Regions from separate parts of the Pseudomonas sp. NPDC088444 genome, predicted to be linked through region 4. Evidence: predicted binding sites of a transcription regulator. Region 4 holds the regulator's gene; each other region holds the start of a gene.
What was found. The regulator sigma-54, encoded in region 4, starts transcription at its own class of promoters, with help from an activator protein. The targets are predictions, from matches to a motif close to ANTGGCATNNANNTTGCTNT.
Positions count from the first base shown of each region.

Region 1 (3,089 bases), on a different contig from region 4:
GATCGATGGTACGAACGATGCTGCCCGTGCTGTCGTAAACCTTGACAGTGGTGATGGTGCTGGTTGAAGGCACCACGACCTGACCGGTCATGTCCTTGGACGTGTCCACGTGCGTCGAACCCGAGTCGACAATCACCGAGCGCCCCACCAGCGACGAGGCTTGCAGCGCCTGCGACGACTGATACATGCCACCGATCGCATCGACCGAGGTGCTGAGGTTCTGCATGGTTTCCAGGCTGCTGAACTGCGCCAGTTGAGCCACGAACTCGCTATTGTCCTGTGGATCGAGCGGGTTCTGGTTCTGCATCTGGGTGACCAGCAGCTGCAGGAACGCATCTTTGCCCAGACTGCTGGCGCCCGTGGTGGTGTCGCCTGTCTTGCCAGACGTCGCGGTCTGGAGCGACTTGATGTAGTCGCTGGTGCTGGTGTCGTTAGTAACGGTCATGGCGTGCGCCCCTTATCACTGACCCAGGGTCAGAACCTTCTGCATCATTGTTTTGGCGGTGTTCATGATGTCCGCGTTGGTCTGGAACGAACGGCTGGCCGAGATCATGTCGGCCATCTCGTTGACGACGTTGACGTTCGGGTAATACACGTAACCGTTCTTGTCAGCTGCCGGGTGATTGGGCTCGTAACGCGCTTCCAGATTGGAAGGGTCTTCGACGATGCCTGCCACTTGCACGCCCGTGCCGGCCTGGCCCTGGTCTTCGAACAGCGAAGCGCTGCCACCGGACTCCTGGCCCTGAAAGACCGTGGCGAAGACCGGGTGCCGTGCGCGGTAGGTCTTGTCCAGACTGGAAGACACTGTTTCGGCGTTGGCGATGTTACTGGCGACGGTGTTCAGGCGAGTGTTCTGGGCACTCATGCCACTACCGGCAATATTGAAAACACTGGACAGGGACATGAATTACTCTCCGCGCAGGGCCGATACCAGCCCTTTGAACTTACTGTTGAGCAAGGTGAAGCTGGCCTGGAAGCCCATGGCGTTCTCGGCGTAGTTGGCGTTTTCGATTTGAGAATCGACGGTGTTCTGGTCCAGCGATGGCTGGGACGGCGTGCGATACAGCAGGCTCGCTTCACCGCTGTCCACGCCTTGGGCTTCGATGTGGTGGGCATTGGTGGTGTTCAGCGCAAAGGTGCCGTTTTTGGCCTTGTCGCTTTCGGCGGCCAACACTTTGGAGAAATCCAGGTCGCGCGCCTTGTAATTTGGCGTGTCGGCGTTGGAGATGTTGTTGGCCAGCACTTCAGCACGTTGAGCGCGGAAGTTCAGCGCTTTCTCGTGAATGCCCAGTGCGTTTTCGAAGCTGATGCTCATGTCGGGAAACCTTTATCGGTTGACCAGATGTTCTTGACTGCAGGTCTTTGAGCAAGGGGCGTGCCAATTCTGTGAGAGGCCGTATTTGCTGGGGTTGCGGGTGGGTGGCAACGGTGAATGCCAGAAAAGCGGCAAGCGATTTCCGCTGATGGAAGGGAAAGCGGCAATGGGCGTGCCGATTTTTTGCCGGTTTTTTGGATAGGGGCGCGACGCTATTTGGATAGGGGCGCGACGCTAAAGGTTGACTTGGGATCCATGTAGCAATCCCAAATCAACGCACACAAAAAACCCGGCAATCACGCCGGGTCTCTGACACACCACAAGCCAGCTTACTTGGCCTGGTAAATAATCCCGGGACTGCACTGCACCATCTGATAATGATCAGGCAACCCGTTCAGCGCCTCGGACGCCCCAAGGAACAGATACCCGCCGGGCTTCAACGTCGCGTGAATGCGCAGCAGGATGTCCTTCTTCACCTCAGCGGAGAAGTAGATCAACACATTGCGGCAAAACACGATGTCGAACTTACCCAGCGCCGCGTAGCTGTCCAGCAGGTTGAACGAACGAAACTCCACGCGACTCTTGATCGGCGCCTTGACCGTCCAGCGCCCCGGGGTTTTCTGGTCGAAATAGCGTTGCAGCCGATCAGGCGACAAGCCCCGGCCTATCGCCAGGCTGTCGTACTCCCCGGTCTTGCAGTTGGTCAGCATGCTGCCCGACAGGTCCGTCGCCACAATCTGCGCCCCGGCCTTCAACTGCCCCGGATTGCTGCGCTCGAACTCGTCGATCGACATCGACAACGAGTACGGCTCCTGCCCCGACGAACAGGCCGCTGACCAGATACGCGGACGCAGCCCCGGACTGGCCTTGAGCTGCTCCGGCAACACCTTGCTTTTGAGCACCTCGAACGGGTAAGTATCGCGAAACCACAAAGTTTCGTTGGTGGTCATCGCATCCACCACCTGCTCGCGCAAACCGCTGCGCGGCTGAGTCTGGATGCGCTGGATCAACTCACCCAGCGACTTGATACCCTGCTGCTCCATCAGCTTGTTCAGGCGGCTGGAGACCAGGTATTGCTTGTTTTCACCCAGCAAAATGCCACAGGCTTTTTCCAGGAAGCCCCGGAACTGCTCAAAATCCAAATTACCTGTAGACATGCCGCCTCTCAAATCATGTGAACAGCCGAGGACGTGCGCCCTCAGCTGATATCCGCCGCCCTGATACGATCTACCACTCTAGCTGCAAGATCGTCCGGCCGAAACTTGGCCAGGAAATCATCGGCACCGACCTTCTTCACCATTGCCTGGTTGAACACGCCCGACAGCGACGTATGCAGGATAATGTGCAGCTTCTGCATGCGCGGGTCGTTGCGGATCTCGGCAGTCAAGGTGTAGCCGTCCATCTCCGGCATTTCAATGTCGGAAATCATCATCAGGAACTCTTCTTCAGGCTTCTTGCCCTCGTCCACCAGTTTGCGCAGGTATTCGAGTGCCTGACGACCGTCATTCAACGCCGTCACTTCCACGCCCACGGTCTGTAGGCAGCGGGTGACCTGTTTGCGCGCCACCGACGAGTCATCGACCGTCAGCACCCGCAGGGATAGCGCCTTATGTTGCACCTCTTCACTTACCACGCCTGCGGAAATGTTTTCCGACACTGGCGCCACCTCGGCGAGGATTTTCTCCACGTCGATGATTTCCACCAACTGGTCGTCGAGCCGCGTCACTGCCGTGAGGTAGTGATCGCGACCGGTGCCCTTGGGTGGCGGATGAAT
Region 1 covers NZ_JBJDNK010000003.1:29,484-32,572, reverse strand. Annotated here, with positions in the region: gene flgD (flagellar hook assembly protein FlgD) at 1-445, opposite strand, end outside; gene flgC (flagellar basal body rod protein FlgC) at 461-904, opposite strand; gene flgB (flagellar basal body rod protein FlgB) at 908-1,315, opposite strand; gene cheR (protein-glutamate O-methyltransferase CheR) at 1,645-2,472, opposite strand; gene ACI2KB_RS07115 (chemotaxis protein CheV) at 2,514-3,089, opposite strand, start outside.
Region 1: a site for sigma-54 is predicted at 1,364-1,383, ahead of flgB (flagellar basal body rod protein FlgB). Genes of this name have one in related genera too.

Region 2 (3,089 bases), on a different contig from region 4:
CTGCGCAAGGTCCAGGCCCACGGCTTCTTCTTCCTCGGTGACACGCAGCCCCATCACTGCGTCCAGCACCTTGAGGATGATGAAGGTTACGATCGCGGTGTAGATGATCGTGAAGCCAACGCCTTTGCACTGAATCCAGACTTGAGCTGCGATGTCAGTCACGGTGCCGAAGCCGCCCAGCGAAGGTGCAGCGAAGACGCCCGTCAGGATCGCGCCCAGGATACCGCCGATACCGTGCACGCCGAAGGCGTCCAGGGAGTCGTCGTAGCCCAGTTTGCGTTTCAGGCTGGTGGCGCAGAAGAAGCAGACCACGCCCGCCGCCAGACCGATGATCAGGCCGCCCATTGGGCCGACAGTACCGGCCGCAGGGGTGATGGCAACCAGACCGGCAACCACACCCGAGGCGATGCCCAGTGCGCTTGGTTTGCCGTGGGTCAGCCACTCGGCGAACATCCAGCCCAGTGCAGCGGCAGCGGTTGCGATCTGGGTGACCAGCATAGCCATACCGGCAGTGCCGTTGGCCGCAGCAGCGGAACCGGCGTTGAAGCCAAACCAGCCTACCCACAGCATCGCAGCGCCCACCAGGGTATAACCCAGGTTGTGCGGCGCCATTGGGGTGGTCGGGAAACCTTTACGCTTGCCCAGTACCAGGCACGCCACCAGGCCAGCCACACCGGCGTTGATGTGAACAACGGTGCCGCCTGCGAAGTCGAGAACGCCCCAATCCCACAGCAGACCACCCACACCACTCCAGACCATGTGCGCGATTGGCGCGTAGACCAGAGTGAACCAGATAGCCATGAAGATCAGCATCGCAGAGAACTTCATGCGTTCTGCGAAAGCGCCGACGATCAGAGCCGGGGTAATGATGGCGAAAGTCATCTGGAAGGTGACGAACACCGCTTCTGGGAACAGGGCGGTCGCACCGGTAATGCTGGAAGGCGTGATGCCTGCCAGGAACGCCTTCGACAGGCCGCCGACGAAGGAGTTGAAATTAACGACATTGGCTTCCATACCAGTGGTGTCGAACGCCATGCTGTAACCGTAGATGCACCACAGGATGCTGATCAGGCCAGTGATGGCGAAGCATTGCATCATCACCGACAGCACGTTCTTGGAACGCACCATGCCGCCGTAGAACAGCGCCAGGCCCGGCACGGTCATGAACAGCACCAGAGCGGTGGAAGTCAGCATCCAGGCGGTGTCACCTGAGTTCAGTACCGGGGCTGCAGGGGCTACCACTTCGTCCGCCGCCATGGCCAGGCCAGGGATTACGAGGGACAACAGGGCTCCTAGCCCTGCGATTTGACGCAGAGTCATATTGTTTACTCCTGGGGCGTTGGGTGTTGGCGGCTTAGATTGCGTCGGTATCGGTTTCGCCGGTACGGATGCGAATAGCCTGTTCCAGATTGACCACGAAGATCTTCCCGTCACCGATCTTGCCGGTGTTGGCCGCTTTGGTTATCGCCTCGATAACGCGGTCCAGATCCTTGTCGTCAATCGCAACATCGATCTTCACCTTGGGAAGGAAGTCGACTACGTATTCCGCACCGCGATACAGCTCGGTGTGGCCTTTCTGACGTCCGAAGCCTTTGACTTCAGTTACCGTGATGCCCTGCACGCCGATTTCGGACAACGACTCGCGTACGTCGTCGAGCTTGAACGGCTTGATGATGGCAGTGACTAGCTTCATGAAACTTTCTCCCGAATTGGTGGACTTGCCCCAGGAAAACAAACCCGACTCAAGTCTAAGCGCAGTGTCTGGCTTTGTAACGCGTCGATGGCCCGAAACAGACCTGACCAACTCCAGAAAACCGCTTCTGACGAAACACTTCCCCGCTCCGCCTGCCGCACTGCATTCGTCACAGCGACTGCATCAGTGCATGGGTCATATGCCACTAAGCAGAAACCTTGCCATTTCGTGAAAACCCGCGAATTACGCCGCCTTGTGCCCGGTATCGAGGGGCCAGATCGCCATCATCCAATCCGCCCGCACAACAACAGTGCGCACGTGCACCGCCTCATGCGCGAAAACCGTGCAAACCAAGGTGCGTGAAATGACTATAGACGCTGCGTGATACACTGCCGCCCATCTGATTCGGGAAGACCCTCATGCTCGCACCCAAAGCTTTTCTGGACGCCCTGAGCGGCCACGCCTCCCGCCTGTTCAACGGCGAGACGCCACTGCCGCGCAATGAATTCGAAACCCAGTTCAAGGCCCTGCTGCAAAGTGGGTTCAGCAAACTGGACCTGGTCAGCCGCGAAGAATTCGACAGCCAGATGGTCGTCCTGGCGCGCACCCGTGCCCGCCTTGAGGCACTGGAGGCGAAGATGGCAGAGATGGAAACGCGGTTGGCGGAGAAATCCCAAGAGTGATTATTTTGGAGCACCCTCCTCGCCTCCGGATTGAACATGGGCGAAGAGGGTGCGCGACCACCGGACATATCGACAGCTCGCACGATAACCCCTGAGCACCACCTCCTTAGCGGCGCAGAGATTTTTCGCCCCAGATTTAATATTCAGAACCGTCCTACATCTTTCTGCCGTCTGAATTGGTAATTTCCCCACCTCACGACAGTCCGCACATCGCGGTATCCGTTCTTGCACCTGCTTCAGAGGGCCGTAAAGCCTGCATCAATTAATTACGCGTTCGCACCAGTGAGCACCCTATTGATCACTGGTTGATGAGCACGGAGTTAGCTGATAAACGCCTGCCAGGCTCGGCTGCCGGACATCTTCTTCAGGTGCTACTCGCCAGACCGGAATCCGACTAGATGCCTTCGATTTACCAGCTCAAACCCGCATTCCAGCGTTTCCTGCGGCCATGCGTTCAACGCTTGTATGACCGAGGCATTACGGCCAACCAGGTCACTTTGTTGGCGGCTGGAGGCTCTTTGTTGGTTGGAACACTGATCGCACTGCTGGCGACTTATATCTGGATCTTTCTTCTCGTACCTGCATGGATGCTCGCACGCATGGCGCTCAATGCAATCGACGGCATGCTGGCCCGCGAATTCCAACAAAAGTCCGATCTTGGCGCCTATCTCAACGAGCTCTGCGATGTGATCGCCGATAGCGCGTTGATCCTG
Region 2 covers NZ_JBJDNK010000006.1:231,021-234,109, forward strand. Annotated here, with positions in the region: gene ACI2KB_RS14035 (ammonium transporter) at 1-1,320, opposite strand, end outside; gene glnK (P-II family nitrogen regulator) at 1,355-1,693, opposite strand; gene ACI2KB_RS14045 (accessory factor UbiK family protein) at 2,113-2,376, shown strand; gene ACI2KB_RS14050 (CDP-alcohol phosphatidyltransferase family protein) at 2,775-3,089, shown strand, end outside.
Region 2: a site for sigma-54 is predicted at 1,900-1,919, ahead of glnK (P-II family nitrogen regulator). Genes of this name have one in related genera too.

Region 3 (3,089 bases), on a different contig from region 4:
AACAGCCCCGGGCACTTAGCTCGGTCGATAAACGCGCACATTGGCATGCCCCTCACTGAGCAAATGGTGAGCATGCAGGCGACTCATGACGCCTTTGTCGCAATACAGCAGGTACTGGCGCGTGGGGTCCAGTTCCTTGAAGCGGCTGTTCAATGCAAAGAACGGCAGCGTTTGCACTTCGATGCCCGACAGTTCCAGCGGGCGATCCTCGGCTTCGTCCGGATGACGAATGTCGATGATCACTTGCCCTGCCAGCGCCTGGCCGACTTCCTCGACCTGCACGTCCTGACCCAGTTCCTCGATCACGCGATCGATGGGCACCAGACGGGCGTTCTCGATCGCACGTTCAAGCACGGCCATGTCGAACTCTTTTTCTTCATGCTCGACGCGATGGCGTTTCGCTGCGGTTTTCGGGTTGACCGAAATCACGCCGCAATACTCGGGCATATGTCGGGCAAAATCGCCGCTGCCGATCTGATCGGCTTCGTCGATGATGTCCTGCTTGTGAGTGGCGATGAGCGGGCGCAAGACCAGCTTTTCTGTAACGCAGTCGATGACCGACAGGTTAGGCAACGTCTGGCTGGACACCTGGGAGATCGCCTCGCCAGTGACCAGCGCGTCGATGTCCAGGCGATCGGCCATCCGGCTCGCCGCACGCAACATCATACGCTTCAATACGACACCCATATGACTGTCGTCGACTTTTCCGAGAATTTCGCCCAGCACTTCTTCAAACGGCACGCTGATAAACAGCACGCGCTGGGAGCTGGCGTACTTCTTCCAGAGGAAGTGCGCCACTTCCATCACGCCCAATTCGTGAGCGCGGCCGCCCAGGTTGAAGAAGCAGAAGTGGCTCATCAGCCCGCGACGGATGACATGATACGCCGCGACGGTGGAGTCGAAGCCACCGGACATCAGCACCAGGGTCTGCTCCAGCGAACCCAGCGGGTAGCCGCCGATGCTGTTGTGCTGGCTGTGAATCACGAACAGGCGCTGATCGCGGATCTCGATCCGTACTTCGACTTCAGGCTCTTTCAGCGAAATACCGGCGGCGCCGCACTCACGGCGCAACTTGCTGCCCACGTAGCGTTCGACGTCCATCGAACTGAAGTCATGGTGACCGCCGCGTTTGCAGCGCACCGAAAAAATCTTGCCGGGCAGTTCATGGCCGAAGTGCTGTTTGCACTTCTCATAGATGTCGTCCATGTCGCCCAGCGGGTATTGATCGACCTGTAGAAAATGCGCGATACCCGGCATGCAGCTCAGGCGTTCGGTCATCTCGTGCAAGACTTTCGCATCCTCGACCTTCGTTTCGACCTCAAGGTTGTCCCACACGCCATCGACCACCAGTGCCGGGTCCAGATCGCGGAGCACGGTACGGATGTTCTTGGCCAGCTGTTTAATGAAGCGCTTGCGCACAGGCCGGCTTTTGATGGTGATTTCTGGAAAAACTTTGACGATTAGTTTCATGAAAACAGCGCGCGAGGTGCCGGTCGAAAAAGGGGGGCGCGGATTATAGCGGAAATTGCTCAAGGTTTAACCAGTTATCGTGCATCCAATCATCAGCGCACCAATATGGCACTGTATACAATTTATAAGCACCATTAAGGTGCGTACATTTTCACAAATGCGACGTTTTGCACCGAAAAACCCGGTGTTTTCAGTAAGAAACCCAACACGGGGCACTGGCATGCAAATTGCTCCCTTGTGAGGCAGGTTGCCTTGGCCGACTATCGCGCCCGGCATCACCCAAATTGAAGGGCGAACAACTACCCTGCCCTAATCCACCCCGGAGGACAACATGTCGAAGTCGGTTCAACTCATCAAAGATCATGACGTTAAGTGGATTGATCTGCGCTTCACGGACACCAAGGGCAAACAGCAGCACGTCACCATGCCAGCGCGTGATGCACTGGACGACGACTTCTTCGAAGTCGGCAAGATGTTCGACGGTTCCTCCATCGCTGGCTGGAAAGGCATCGAAGCTTCCGACATGATCCTGCTGCCAGACGACTCTACTGCCGTTCTGGACCCGTTCACTGAAGAACCGACCCTGATCCTGGTTTGCGACATCATCGAACCTTCGACCATGCAAGGTTACGACCGCGACCCACGTGCCATCGCTCACCGCGCCGAGGAATACCTGAAGTCCACCGGTATCGGTGACACCGTATTCGTTGGTCCAGAGCCAGAATTCTTCATCTTCGACTCGGTACAGTTCAAGTCCGACATCTCCGGCTCCATGTTCAAAATCTTCTCCGAACAAGGTTCGTGGATGACTGACCAGGAAGTCGAAGGCGGCAACAAAGGCCACCGTCCAGGCGTCAAAGGCGGCTACTTCCCGGTTCCACCGGTCGACCACGACCACGAAATTCGTACCGCCATGTGTAACGCCCTGGAAGAAATGGGCCTGACCGTTGAAGTTCACCACCACGAAGTGGCGACTGCCGGCCAGAACGAAATCGGCGTCAAGTTCAACACCCTGGTGAAGAAAGCCGACGAAACCCAGACCCTGAAGTACTGCGTACACAACGTTGCCGACGCTTACGGCCGTACCGCTACCTTCATGCCTAAGCCTCTGTACGGCGATAACGGTTCGGGTATGCACGTTCACATGTCCATCTCCAAAGATGGCAAGAACACCTTCGCAGGCGAAGGCTATGCCGGCCTGTCCGACACCGCTCTGTACTTCATCGGCGGCATCATCAAGCACGGTAAAGCACTGAACGGCTTCACCAACCCGTCGACCAACTCCTACAAGCGTCTGGTCCCAGGCTTCGAAGCGCCAGTGATGCTGGCCTACTCGGCTCGTAACCGTTCCGCCTCGATCCGCATTCCATACGTCTCCAGCCCTAAAGGGCGTCGTATCGAAGCTCGCTTCCCGGATCCGGCTGCCAACCCATACCTGGCTTTCGCAGCACTGTTGATGGCCGGTCTGGACGGTATCCAGAACAAGATCCACCCAGGCGATGCCGCTGACAAAAACCTGTACGACCTGCCGCCAGAAGAAGCAGCAGAGATCCCACAAGTTTGTGGCAGCCTGAAAGAAGCTCTGGAAGAGCTGGACAAGGGCCGTGCGTTCCTGACCA
Region 3 covers NZ_JBJDNK010000009.1:223,342-226,430, forward strand. Annotated here, with positions in the region: gene thiI (tRNA uracil 4-sulfurtransferase ThiI) at 16-1,470, opposite strand; gene glnA (glutamate--ammonia ligase) at 1,802-3,089, shown strand, end outside.
Region 3: a site for sigma-54 is predicted at 1,685-1,704, ahead of glnA (glutamate--ammonia ligase). Genes of this name have one in related genera too.

Region 4 (3,089 bases):
GCGAGCTGCCGCACCTTTGAGGATGCTTTGCTGCTTTTCCTTATGCTTGAGCAATTGTCTGTCGAGCTTGTCAGTGAGCAGGTCGATTGCCGCATACATGTCGTCATGCTCCGCATTGGCAACCACCTCTCCACCGTGGATATGCAGAGTGGCCTCGATCTTCTGTTTGAGTTTCTCGACGGCCATCGTCACTTGCACATTCGTAATCTTGTCAAAGTGCCCTTCGAGCTTTTTCAGCTTCAGCTCGACGTATTCGCGCAGGGGCTTGGTGACTTCCAGTTGGTGTCCACTGATGTTGACTTGCATACAGCTTCTCCTTCGTTGCCAGTGCATTAAGAGGCAGACCTTGGGGCCTGCCACTGGAACGCTGTGGCCTGTGACCTCTACATCAGCCGCTTGCGTTCGCTCGAAGGCGCTATCCCCAGGGATTCGCGGTACTTGGCGACCGTGCGGCGGGCCACTTGAATGCCTTGTGCCTCCAGTAAACCAGCGATCTTGCTGTCGCTCAACGGCTTTTTCTGATTTTCCGCAGCAACCAGTTTTTTGATGATCGCGCGGATCGCCGTGGACGAGCATTCGCCGCCTTCGGAGGTGCTGACGTGGCTGGAAAAGAAATACTTCAGTTCGTAAATGCCACGGGGCGTATGCATGAATTTTTGCGTGGTCACGCGGGAAATCGTCGATTCGTGCATGCCCACCGCTTCGGCGATGTCATGCAGAACCAGCGGTTTCATCGCCTCGTCGCCGTATTCAAGAAAGCCTCGCTGGTGCTCGACGATCTGGGTGGCGACCTTCATCAGCGTCTCGTTGCGGCTTTGCAGGCTCTTGATGAACCAACGCGCCTCTTGCAACTGATTGCGCATGAAGGTGTTGTCGGCGCTGGTATCGGCACGGCGCACGAAACCGGCGTACTGCGGATTCACACGCAGTCGTGGCACCGCTTCCTGGTTGAGCTCGACCAGCCAGCGTTCGTTGTCCTTGCGCACGATGACATCCGGGACGACGTATTCGGCTTCAGTGGATTCGATCTGCGAGCCGGGGCGCGGGTTGAGACTCTGGACCAGTTCGATGACCTGGCGCAGGTCGTCTTCCTTGATCTTCATGCGGCGCATCAGTTGCGCGTAGTCGCGGCTACCGAGCAAATCGATGTAGTCGCTGACCAGACGCTGGGCTTCGGCGAGCCATTTGGTTTTCGCCGGAAGCTGACGCAGTTGCAGCAGCAGACACTCGCTCAGTGTGCGGGCGCCGACGCCAGCCGGTTCGAATTGCTGAATGCGGTGAAGGACCGCTTCGATTTCATCCAGCTCGATGTCGAGTTCGGGATCGAACGCATCCAGCAGTTCTTCGAGGGATTCGTCCAAGTAGCCCTGGTTGTTGATGCAGTCGATCAGCGTCACGGCAATCAGGCGATCCGTGTCAGACATCGGCGCCAGATTCAATTGCCACAGCAGGTGGCTTTGCAGGCTCTCGCCAGCGGACGTGCGGGTGGTGAAATCCCATTCATCGTCGTCGTTGCTGGGCAGGCTGCTGGCACTGGTCTGGTAGATGTCTTCCCAGGCGGTGTCGACGGGCAGCTCGTTGGGGATGCGCTCGCTGTCGCTCCATTCGCCGTCTTCGAGGTTGTCGACGGTGGGCGTGGATTCCTGGTAAGTCGGTTCCTGAACGTCAGCAGCAGGTTTTGTTTCGATGTTGTCGGCCATCGGGTCGGCGTTATCGAAATCGTCGCCTTCTTCCTGGCGTTCCAGCATGGGGTTGGACTCCAGTGCCTCCTGGATTTCCTGTTGGAGATCCAGCGTCGACAGTTGGAGTAAGCGGATGGCCTGTTGCAGCTGCGGTGTCATCGTCAGCTGCTGGCCCATTCTCAAGACTAGCGAAGGTTTCATGGCAGGGGCTTAACACCTTATTCGCCGGCGCACTCGCGCCATCCACTACTAGGGCGCCGTGGCGCCAACTTAAGCAAATTATATGCCTGAAACCGGAGTGTTTGCCTAGGGTGTGATGGCAATTAATGCGAGGTTGGCGATGAGCCGCATGCCGCGTTCCGTCGTCAACCACTCGCCATCGCCCGCTTAGAGGCGGAACTCGTGGCCGAGGTACACTTCCTTCACCAACTGGTTGGCGAGGATGGTTTCAGCATCGCCTTCTGCGATCAGTTGCCCATCGTTGACGATGTAAGCGGTTTCGCAGATGTCGAGGGTCTCGCGGACGTTGTGGTCGGTGATCAGAACGCCGATGCCCTTTGCCTTGAGATGGTAGATGATCTGCTTGATGTCGCCCACGGAGATGGGGTCGACACCGGCGAACGGTTCGTCCAGCAGAATGAATTTGGGCGAGGTGGCCAGGGCGCGAGCGATTTCCACACGGCGACGCTCACCACCCGAAAGGCTCATGCCCAGGTTGTCGCGAATGTGCGTGATGTGGAATTCCTGAAGCAGGCTTTCCAGCTCCTTGCGACGTCCGGCGCGATCGAGGTCCTTGCGGGTTTCAAGGATGGCCATGATGTTGTCCGACACCGACAGCTTGCGGAAGATCGAAGCTTCTTGCGGCAGATAACCGATACCGGCACGGGCGCGGCCATGCATGGGCTGGTGGCTGACATCCTGATCGTCGATCAGCACGCGCCCCTGATCGGCCTGCACCAGGCCGACGATCATGTAGAAGCACGTCGTCTTGCCTGCGCCGTTGGGGCCTAGTAGACCGACGATCTGACCGCTGTCGATGGACAGGCTGACGTCACGTACGACCTGGCGAGCCTTATATGCCTTGGCCAGGTGTTGGGCTTTCAGCGTTGCCATTACTGGGCCTTCTGCTGGTCGGTTTTCTTTTTCGGCTGGATCACCATGTCGACGCGAGGGCGAGCTTCGGTGACCTTGCTGCCGGTGGCGCGGCCAGCACTGGCGAGTTTACGGACCGTGTCATAGACGATCTTCTCACCCTGCGTGGTGTTGTTGTCCTTGTCGACAACCTTGGCCTTGTCGATCAGCACAATGCGGTTTTGCGGCGCATGGTACTGGATCGTCACGCCCCAGCCCTGAACGGGTTTCGGGTCGCCAGCGGTTTGCAGCTGCTCGAAATAGGCCAGATTGCCT
Region 4 covers NZ_JBJDNK010000004.1:24,808-27,896, reverse strand. Annotated here, with positions in the region: gene hpf (ribosome hibernation-promoting factor, HPF/YfiA family) at 1-306, opposite strand, end outside; gene ACI2KB_RS09185 (RNA polymerase factor sigma-54) at 384-1,883, opposite strand; gene lptB (LPS export ABC transporter ATP-binding protein) at 2,070-2,795, opposite strand; gene lptA (lipopolysaccharide transport periplasmic protein LptA) at 2,795-3,089, opposite strand, start outside.